3 regions of the Pseudoalteromonas sp. GB56 genome follow, and region 2 is predicted to be linked to each of the others. Evidence: predicted binding sites of a transcription regulator. Region 2 holds the regulator's gene; each other region holds the start of a gene.
The links. Region 2 encodes sigma-54, which starts transcription at its own class of promoters, with help from an activator protein. Its sites were predicted from a motif close to GTTGGCACGNNNNTNGNNT; they were not measured.
Positions count from the first base shown of each region.

Region 1: a site for sigma-54 is predicted at 2,043-2,061, ahead of ACH19P_RS01110 (TorF family putative porin). Genes of this name have one in related genera too.
Region 3: a site for sigma-54 is predicted at 1,617-1,635, ahead of ACH19P_RS04540 (HAD-IIB family hydrolase). Genes of this name have one in related genera too.

Region 1 is NZ_JBPCHK010000001.1:224,607-227,893, reverse strand. Features, by position in the region: gene ACH19P_RS01120 (endonuclease/exonuclease/phosphatase family protein) at 1-268, opposite strand, end outside; gene ACH19P_RS01115 (aldo/keto reductase) at 354-1,241, shown strand; gene ACH19P_RS01110 (TorF family putative porin) at 1,318-1,998, opposite strand; gene ACH19P_RS01105 (TMEM143 family protein) at 2,355-3,287, shown strand, end outside.
Region 2 is NZ_JBPCHK010000001.1:736,898-740,184, reverse strand. Features, by position in the region: gene lptA (lipopolysaccharide transport periplasmic protein LptA) at 1-116, shown strand, start outside; gene lptB (LPS export ABC transporter ATP-binding protein) at 113-838, shown strand; gene ACH19P_RS03475 (RNA polymerase factor sigma-54) at 862-2,352, shown strand; gene hpf (ribosome hibernation promoting factor) at 2,378-2,665, shown strand; gene ptsN (PTS IIA-like nitrogen regulatory protein PtsN) at 2,667-3,113, shown strand; gene rapZ (RNase adapter RapZ) at 3,144-3,287, shown strand, end outside.
Region 3 is NZ_JBPCHK010000001.1:950,258-953,544, forward strand. Features, by position in the region: gene ACH19P_RS04535 (amidohydrolase) at 1-1,527, opposite strand, end outside; gene ACH19P_RS04540 (HAD-IIB family hydrolase) at 1,796-3,287, shown strand, end outside.

The sequences.
Region 1 (3,287 bases), 510 kb from region 2:
GAGGGTCGTCATACGCCTCTTGTAACAATAAGAAGTTAGCTTGATGAGCAAAATTTTGTAAATCGGGGAGCAGCTGTGGGTGGCTGGCCTTGTAAATATTCCAGCTTAATACGCTAAAATGTTCGGGCACTGGAGCTGCGCTGATCTTGGTAGGTTGGGTGATAAGTTGTGCGCAATGTTCAGGTGTGTTCGCACTTACTTGGTTGTTTTCGAGCTGTTCTGGGAGAACCGACTGTTGCCAATGGGCGAAAATAAGTAATAAAAGCATGTAAAAGCTTGGCAATGTAGGTACGTCCTTGAAGTGCATTGGATGGGCCGTGTTATAGTGGCAAAAAATGTTTAGGATGCAAAGTATGACTACACGAATCATTTCTCCTTTGGTCATGGGTTTTTGGCGAATGCTGGATTGGCAACGTTCCGATCAAGAAAGCCTTTCTTTCTTACAACAATGCATCGAGCTTGGGATCACAGACACTGATCACGCGGATATCTATGGCCAATATCAGTGTGAAGAAGCTTTCGGCAAAGTGCTTAAGTTACAGCCTGAAATCCGTGAGAAAATTAAGATAATCACTAAGTGTGGTATTGTGTTACAGCAAGGTGAGAAGGCGGTTCCAGGCCATGTTAATCACTACAATTCAACGCACGAACACATTATAGCCAGTGCACAGCAATCGTTGCGAAATTTTGGCACTGATAGACTTGATTGTTTATTAATTCACCGCCCAGATTATTTGATGGACGCTGACGAAGTGGCACACGCTTTCACGAAACTGAAAGAGCAAGGAGATGTGTTGCACTTTGGCGTGTCTAATTTTACCACTAGTCAGCTAGCCTTATTGCAATCACGTCTTGATTTCCCTTTGGTGACCAATCAAATCGAATTTTCACCATACAACATGCAGGCGTTGGATGATGGCACCTTAGATCAGTGTCAGCAATTACGCCAAAACCCAATGTTGTGGTCGCCGCTTGCTGGTGGACGCTTATTCGCACAAGACGATGAAAAAGCACGTCGATTACAGCAATGTTTAACCACAATTGCTCAAGAGATTGGTGCTGCGAGCATGGACCAAGTGGTATACGCATGGTTGTTGAAACACCCGAGTAATCCAGCTGTGGTACTGGGAACAGGTAATATCGAACGCGTGCAAAGTGCTGTTGACGCGCAACAGTTGGCACTAACTCGTGAGCAATGGTATCGAATTTGGGAAGCCTCGAAAGGGCATTCAGTCCCTTAACAGCGGCAAAAAGATAAAGGGCCTTTCGGCCCTGGTTTTGCAGCAACAATAAGAAGGTTCAACGTCGAGCGAGAGGTTATAGCTCGAAGTCTAAGCTGTACGAAACATACGCTTTTAAATCGTCATCCGCGTCTAAGTCAGTTTGCAATAGACCGAATGTAAAGCCTGATTTGCTAATGCTGACGCCATAGTCCAAATAGCTGTCATCTTCACCGTACCATTCTTCAACGGTATCGCCACTAGAGTGGCCTAGGTGTAAGGCAAGCTCAGTGTCGTTTAAGATGGTGAAGCTGGCATTAAGCTCAAGATAAAGCATGTCTTCTTCACTGGTGGCATCATCTTCGGCGTTAAGCAGATAGCTTGCACCCGCACTTAGCCACTCCCAGCTGACTGAACCGTAGACTTCGCCAAAGCCGATGTCGCCAGCAGCGTCTGGGTACGCGTAATAGATGTAACCCACGTCATAGCCCATATCACCAGCAGAGCCAGCGAAACCACCGTATAGGTCAAGTTCATAGCTAGTACTTGCTTCATCCCCAAAATCGATATTTGATAACCAAGTCCCCGCATAGAAGCCGCTCTCAGAAGAAAAATCGATGCCACCTGATACTGCCGCTTTATCTGCTGACTGGGTGATACCACGCCAGTAATAATTTGAGCTGGCTGCAATGTTGGCCGTGACTTCTGCTTGGCTCGCTAAAGGAGTAAGCGTCAAAGCCGCCAAGGCAATGACTTTCGCTAAGTTATTTTTTTTCATCGTTTCATTCCTGTTAATTTTAGCGCTGTGTTACTCGCTCTCTTTCGCAAAGCATGTGCCAATGTCTGATTTTTGACCGAAAAAAATAAAAAACTTTTTATTTATCAGATTATTAATTGATGAAGTTAGGAATTTTATCTGATAGTGATAAACCCCTGCATGCACCTTGGTGGTGCATATTTTATGCTTGTGCACCGAGTTAAATCAGTCTAAATGCATAACTCTATCGGGCTGAACGATCGCGGAGTCATGATTGTTAGCTTTACGGCTCTATAAATAAAATTGGCCATGAACGTACGCGTTTTGAGTGCTTTGCGCTAAGATGGCACGCATGAATACCGAATTTGAAAACATCCATGTCTGGTGACCGCTTTATCCCTTTTCGTAAAAAAGACATCATTAGTATGTGTACCGAGGTGCTTCCTGTTCATGTTAATAAAGAAGAATTTGCCTCGTTTTGCTCACTGCTGGTTAATCGCATTCATTATGAGTACCACCAACAATTAGAAAGCCTAAAAGATAACTACGCCGCATTTGATCCTCAACGCGATACCCGCACGTTATTAACTGCGTCACAAGCGCAGCAGGCACAGAGTAAGAACCAGTTTGCCAAAGAGTTTGCTGCGTTACTGGATTCTGCCAATTTTGAAAAGGTGACAGACCAAGACTTACAACATGCGCTGAGTGAGGAATCCTTGTTTAAGGTTCGTCTTGAAGTCACCTTCGATGATTTCGAAGAGGTGGTGTTCTATCGTCGCGGGGAATCGCAAAAAACAGAAACGATACGCAGTTTTTGGGGTCTTCGTAAAAAGCAGGTGCAATTTACCAACTATGATCGCGTTGCTATCTACATCACTTTTAAAGATGAAACGCACTTTGCCAACAAACGAAAAACGCCTTTGGGGTTCACGCCCGGCTCGACCATCATCAAGTTATTTCAAAATGTGCCGAAAGCAGACTTAGAAATGTTATTTCCAAACAGCGAAGTACGTATGCGCCCCATCGACAAGGTGGTTATCGGTGGCTCTGCTGCGATCGGTGGCGCGGTGGTGCTGGTGACCAAGCTCGGCGCGTCTATCGTGTTGCTCGCCTCTTTTTTAGCTTTTTGGTTTGGTTGGCAAGATCAAGAAGTGGAAGTGACAAAAAAACATTTGATCACGTTTGGTATCGGCATGGGGGTATTTGGAAGTTTTGTATTCAAGGAGTGGACGAAATTCAAAAACCGCAAAATTCGTTTTATGAAGGCGCTATCCGATAACCTCTATTTTAAAAACCTCGATAATAACGCT
Region 2 (3,287 bases):
ATGATATAGATAAACAGACCATCAGCGCCGAGAAAGACAAAAATTCAAGTACACGAGTACGCACGACTTTGACACCACAGAGCGAAGAAAAGCCTGAGGAAAAGGAACAACCATGACCACATTGAAGGCGCAAAAATTAGCAAAAAGCTACAAAGGTCGTGAAGTTGTAAAAGACGTAGGACTGGAAGTTAAAGCTGGCAGCATTGTTGGTTTATTGGGCCCAAACGGCGCAGGTAAAACCACGACCTTCTACATGATTGTGGGTCTGGTACCCAGTGACAAAGGCATGATCAGCATAGACGATCAAGACATCACATTGCTGCCAATGCACTCTCGTGCGCGGCTGGGCATAGGCTATTTACCGCAAGAGTCTTCGATATTTCGAAAACTCACCGTTTATCAGAACCTGATGGCGATTTTAGAGACGCGCAAGGACCTAAACAAAGCAGGCCGAGAGGAACAATTAGAAAGCTTGTTGGACGAATTTAATATCCAGCATATTCGCGATTCATTTGGAATGGCATTATCAGGTGGTGAGCGCCGTCGCGTTGAAATTGCTCGCGCTTTAGCCGCAAACCCCAAATTTATCCTTTTAGATGAACCTTTTGCTGGTGTAGACCCTATTTCGGTGTTAGATATAAAGAAAATCATTGAGCACCTGCGAAACCGTGGCATCGGTGTACTTATCACCGACCACAATGTGCGTGAAACCTTAGATGTATGCGAAACCGCTTATATCGTCTCTCACGGTGAATTGATTGCGTCAGGCACACCACAACAAGTGCTCGCCGATCAAACCGTTCGTGATGTTTATTTAGGTGAGCAATTTAGGCTATAACAACAAAAGGATTGTTAGAGTACATGAGGCAATCATTACAGCTGCGCTTAGGCCAGCAATTAACAATGACCCCACAATTGCAGCAAGCTATTCGCTTGTTGCAGCTCAGTACTTTGGATCTTCAACAAGAAATTCAAGAAGCACTTGACGCTAACCCACTCTTAGAAGTCGAAGAAGAAAATTACGCTGACAACGCGAGTGATAAGAACGATAACGAACGCCTACAAAACGGTGAAGACAAAGTCGATGTTGAATCACAAAGCAGCGACCAAATAGAAAGTTCTGACGCATTAAACAACGACTCGATCAGTGATGAATTACCCATGGATGTATCTTGGGATGAATATATCAGTGCAGCTCCCGTAGCTTCAGCAGGTCCAATGCCTGATGATGAGTTTGTCTACCAAGGTGAAACCACCGAGACACTGCACGATTATTTGATGTGGCAACTGCAACTCACCCCATTTAGCCCAGTCGATGAAGCGATTGCGACAGCCATTATTGAAGCAATCGACGACAATGGCTTACTAACCGTTTCTACTGAAGATTTGCTCGAGAGTTTAAATCACGAGGAGCAAGACGTAGAAATCGAACTAGATGAAATTGAAGCTGTCCTAAAAAGAATACAACTCTTTGATCCTGTTGGAATTGGTGCGCGTTCACTACAGGAATGCTTATTGATCCAACTCAATCAATTTTCACCTCAAACCCCTTGGCTTAGTGAAACGAAAGAGGTAATTTGTAATTACATTGATTTGCTAGGTAACCGTGACTATCGCACCTTAATGAAAAAGACTAAGCTTAAAGAAGCTCAGTTAAAAGAGGTGATGACGCTGATACACAGTTTGAGTCCGAAACCTGCCGCAACTATTGTGCGCGAAGAGTCAGAATACGTGATTCCTGATGTATCCGTTAAGAAGGTTAAAGGGCGTTGGCTGGTCGAGTTAAATCCTGACAGCATGCCGAAGATACGAGTTAATGATCATTACGCATCATTAGGCCGTAGCTGTAAATCACAAAGTGACAGCCAGTTTATACGCTCTCACTTACAAGAGGCTAAATGGTTTATAAAGAGCCTGGAACAACGCAACGATACCTTACTCAAAGTAACTAATTGCATTGTTCAACAACAACAGGCATTCTTTGAACATGGCGAAGAAGCGATGAAACCAATGGTCCTCAATGACGTGGCCGAAATGGTTGAGATGCACGAGTCGACAATTTCTCGTGTAACGACCCAAAAATATATGCATACGCCACGTGGGATTTTTGAGTTGAAGTATTTCTTCTCCAGCCATGTGAACACCGAAAATGGAGGTGAATGCTCATCCACAGCGATTCGAGCATTAATCAAGAAGCTAGTAGCGGCGGAAAATGTTGCCAAGCCATTAAGCGACAGCAAAATAGCCGATATACTCGCAGAGCAAGGAATCAAAGTGGCTCGACGAACGATTGCGAAATATCGTGAATCGTTAGCCATACCACCGTCAAATCAACGTAAAAGCTTGATATAGACGTTAGACAAGAAGGAAAATGCTTATGCAATTGAATCTTACCGGTCGTCATGTAGAAATCACAGACTCTCTTCGTAACTATGTGAATAGTAAATTTGCAAAACTTGAGCGTCATTTTGACCATATTAATAATGTGCATGTCATCCTTGATATAGAGAAACTCACACAAAAAGCAGAAGCAACACTTCACGTAAATGGCGGCGAATTATTTGCCACCGCAGAGCACCAAGATATGTATGCGGCGATTGATGGCCTAATTGATAAATTGGATCGCCAAGTAATTAAACATAAAGAGAAATTATCTCGACACTAAAATGAGCTTAGAACATCTTTTCTCCAAGGACTGCAGCAAAGCTGCGGTCCTTTTTAATAGCAAAAAAAGAATGTTGGAGTACCTAGCACAGGTCGCTCATCAACACGCACCGCATTTAAACGAGCAAACCATTCTCGATGCGCTTTTGGCGCGAGAGAAGCTCGGCAGTACTGGCTTTGGGAAAGGCGTCGCAATTCCTCACGGTCGATTGGAAGGCATTGAACAAACCATTGCCATCATAGTCACCAACCGCGAAGCCATTAACTTTGATGCCATAGATAATCGTCCTGTTGATATTTTTGTCGCACTGCTCGTACCAGATAATCAGTGTGATCAACACCTCAAGACCTTAGCGCAAATTGCTGATAGACTTAAAGACAAGCAATTGTGCAAACAGCTGAGAACAGTCACCACAGATCAGGAGCTCTATCAGCTATTTGTGGCCTAATTTAGTCACAGGAAGTTTAAGGGAATTAAAGTGGAATTGATTATTGTCAGTGGTCGCTCTGGTTCAGGTAAGTCTGTCGCTTTGCGCGTATTAGAAGATTTAGGTTATTACTGCGTAGACAATATCCCAGTTAATCTGCTGCCCGCTCTTGTGCGCAGTGTCTCAGACAACTAC
Region 3 (3,287 bases), 210 kb from region 2:
CGCAGCCCAAATGGTTTGCGCTTTCAACCCTTCTAGCGCAGACACTCGTTGCTCAGGGCCAATTTCTCTACCAGTACGGCTCACACGGTTCACCGTTGCTGAATACACCCGCATTGAATTCGGAAGTGCCACCGGTGAGTCATGGTGTGAAGTGAAAATCATATCCAACTCTCTCGCCCAGCCAGTCGGTGAGATATTTTGCGCACGTTCGCCACCGAGCACTGAATCCATATGCCAATCTCCCCAATAGTATGTATGCATAGGGAAGAACGATGGGAAAATACCGAGCTCTTTAAACGCTTTGACTTGGTCTTTTCGTGTGGTTTGTCCATGAATTGCAACAAATCCACGATCTGGCTTACCGTGTTTTGCTTCGCTGGTTTTAATACCTTCGATAAGTTGGTCGATTGCAGCGTCACCATTGACATGGGTGAGCAATTGCCAACCATTCTTGTGTGCAAGCTCGATGTATTCGGCCGCCTTTTTATCAGTCAGACTCGGGTAGCCTGAGTAAGTAGAATCAAGACCTTCGGGGGGAACTAAATAGGGTTTAGTAAGCCATGCTGTTTTTCCTTGTGGTGAACCATCTAGGTTGAGTTTGGCCCCGGCCACCCTAAATCCATTCATGTACTCTTTTGAATAATAAGGTGGTTTTAAGCTGTCTTGAGCTATTTGGATATCTGGATAAGCAGCAACATCAATCAGCAACTTACTTTTCATAGCTGCATTATACATTGTGGTAACAGCTTCATTAGATGCGCGCCCTTCTTGTGCAGTGGTATAGCCAAAGCGGGAGTACAATCCGATACCAGCGTTGAAAATGACTTCGTTATCTTGTGCGTTAAGCTTTGAAAAGAGTGGGGTAAGTAACCTGAAGAAGGCCGTTTCTTCAAGCACGCCATTCGGGGTTTTACCATCGTTTTCACGGCGAATTTTACCGCCATCAGGATCCTCACTGTTAGCCGTTAAACCTGCTAACTCAAGTGCTTTAGTATTGACACTAGCAAGGTGACCAGATTGATGGATGATGATGACAGGAATGTCTTTGGCAACGGCATCTAGTTCATGACGAGTGGGGTGGCGCAGCTCTTTGAGTTGTGAGTCATCATAACCAAAACCCAAAATAGCTCCAAGGCCACTATTGTTGGGCAATTTCGCCCACTTTCTCAATGTATCTTGAACATCGGAAATAGAGGTGACGTCACCATCAGGGGGCGCGAGGAGATTGGCAGAAAGCGCTTGTATACCGGTATTAAAAACGTGGCCATGACCATCAATAAAACCCGGGATAAGCGTATTGCCTGCTAAGTCGACAATATCAGTATTCTCACCTTTTAACGCCAATATGTCCGCCTTAGAGCCTACCGCAAGAATAACACCGTCTTTGACAGCAAGAGCTTCAACAGACGGTTGTTTATCATTGACTGTAATGATGTCCCCATCGACATAAATAGCGTCAGCATATTGCGTTTGTGCCAGCCCATTTGTAGACAAACAAATACTCAGTGCGAGTAATGCTTTTTTCATAAATCTTCTCCATAAGAATTCAGAAATACGTTTACAACCATTTTAGAAACAGCAGTCCAATCATAGTTGCAAGTAAAAGGTTTAGCTATGGTGGAAAGGGCTTTGTTTTAATTTTATACATTGGGGCATAGCGGGTTTAAATTTGCACTACTTTAGTGCAACAAGATTTGCTTTAAATATTAACACTATGTTTTTATTGAATTTAATTTTTTGGCCTAGCTAATGCACTAAGCTTTGTTACTAGGAGCGCTATGAGAAGGGGTGTCAAATGATGGACATCAATGCATTTTTAATGCGACACAAGTTGGGGTCTCACTATGCTCAGCAAATTGCACAGTATTTTGAGTCATTAGCCAAGCAATTACTGGCGAATAAACAAAAAGGCAACGCCTTGTTTGTGACTATTAATGGTGCGCAAGGGTCTGGTAAAAGCACGTTGGCAGAATTTCTAGCTCAATATATAAGTAGTGAGACTGAGTTCAATGCCTGTGCATGTTCAATTGATGATTTTTATTACCCCAAAGCAAAAAGAGCGGCATTAGCAAAAGAGATTCACCCTTTATTTGCCACGCGAGGCGTTCCCGGCACGCACGATATCCGGCTGTTACAACAGGTTTTGGATAAAGTGGAGCAGGGGAAGTCTCCTGTTGCAATCCCCCGATTTGATAAAGCGTATGATGACAGAGCTAGTGCTGAATTGTGGCAACAACATACCAAACCAATCGATATTTTTATTCTGGAAGGGTGGTGCGTTAGCACTCCTGCGCAAGGCAATAGCGCACTAGAACAACCTATCAATCAATTAGAGCAAGAACAAGATGCTCAAGGGTGCTGGCGTCGATGCGTTAATTCGTGCTTGGCCAACGAGTATCAAAATGTGTTTAATCGTGCAGATATCCGCATCATGCTCAAAGCACCGAGTTTCGACACTGTACTTGCGTGGCGCTGGCAACAAGAGCAAAAGCTAATTGAAAAAGTAGGTACCACGTCGCAAACAATGAGCAAGGAGCAGGTTGCTGACTTTATTAGTTATTTTGAGCGTTTAACCCGTCATAGTTTGTGTAAACTGCCAAATATGTGTGAAGTCGTCTTTGAATTAGACGCGCAGCGCACTATCACGGCTTATCACAATGCCTTACCTGCACAGGGTAATACCCTGCCGGTTATTTTCACTGACCTCGATGGCACCTTACTTGACCACACTACTTACCGATGTGATGAAGCACAGGAACTGCTAACAAAATTAGAAAATGCGGGTGTGCCAGTTATTATCAACAGCAGCAAAACTGCGGCTGAGATTATTCCACTTTGTCAGAAACTCGCTATTCATGACCCTTTTATCGCTGAGAATGGCGCCGTGCTGTATATCCCTAAAAACTGGTTTGATAGCCCTCCGGAAGGAGCGCGCCATGAGGGAAGTTACTGGGCGATTCCATTTAGCCCTAGCAAACTCACGATCCATAAAGTCTTGGAGGTGTTAAAGCAACAATTTGGTGCTTACTTTGAGAGTTTCACTGACTTAGGGCTCGAAGGTGTGGCACGTTTGACCGGGCTCAGTGGAGAAGCGTTAGCGCATTCTTTAACACGCGAGTATTCAGAACCACTCAACTGGCTTGGCAGTGCTGCGCAGTTGCGAGAGTTTACTGCAGCGGCGCGTTCTTTAGGGTTCACCGTTCTCAAAGGCGGGCGCTTTGTGCACCTAACCCAAGGTGCGGATAAAGGAGTGGCGCTTCGTTACTTTATGGGGCTGATGCAACAGC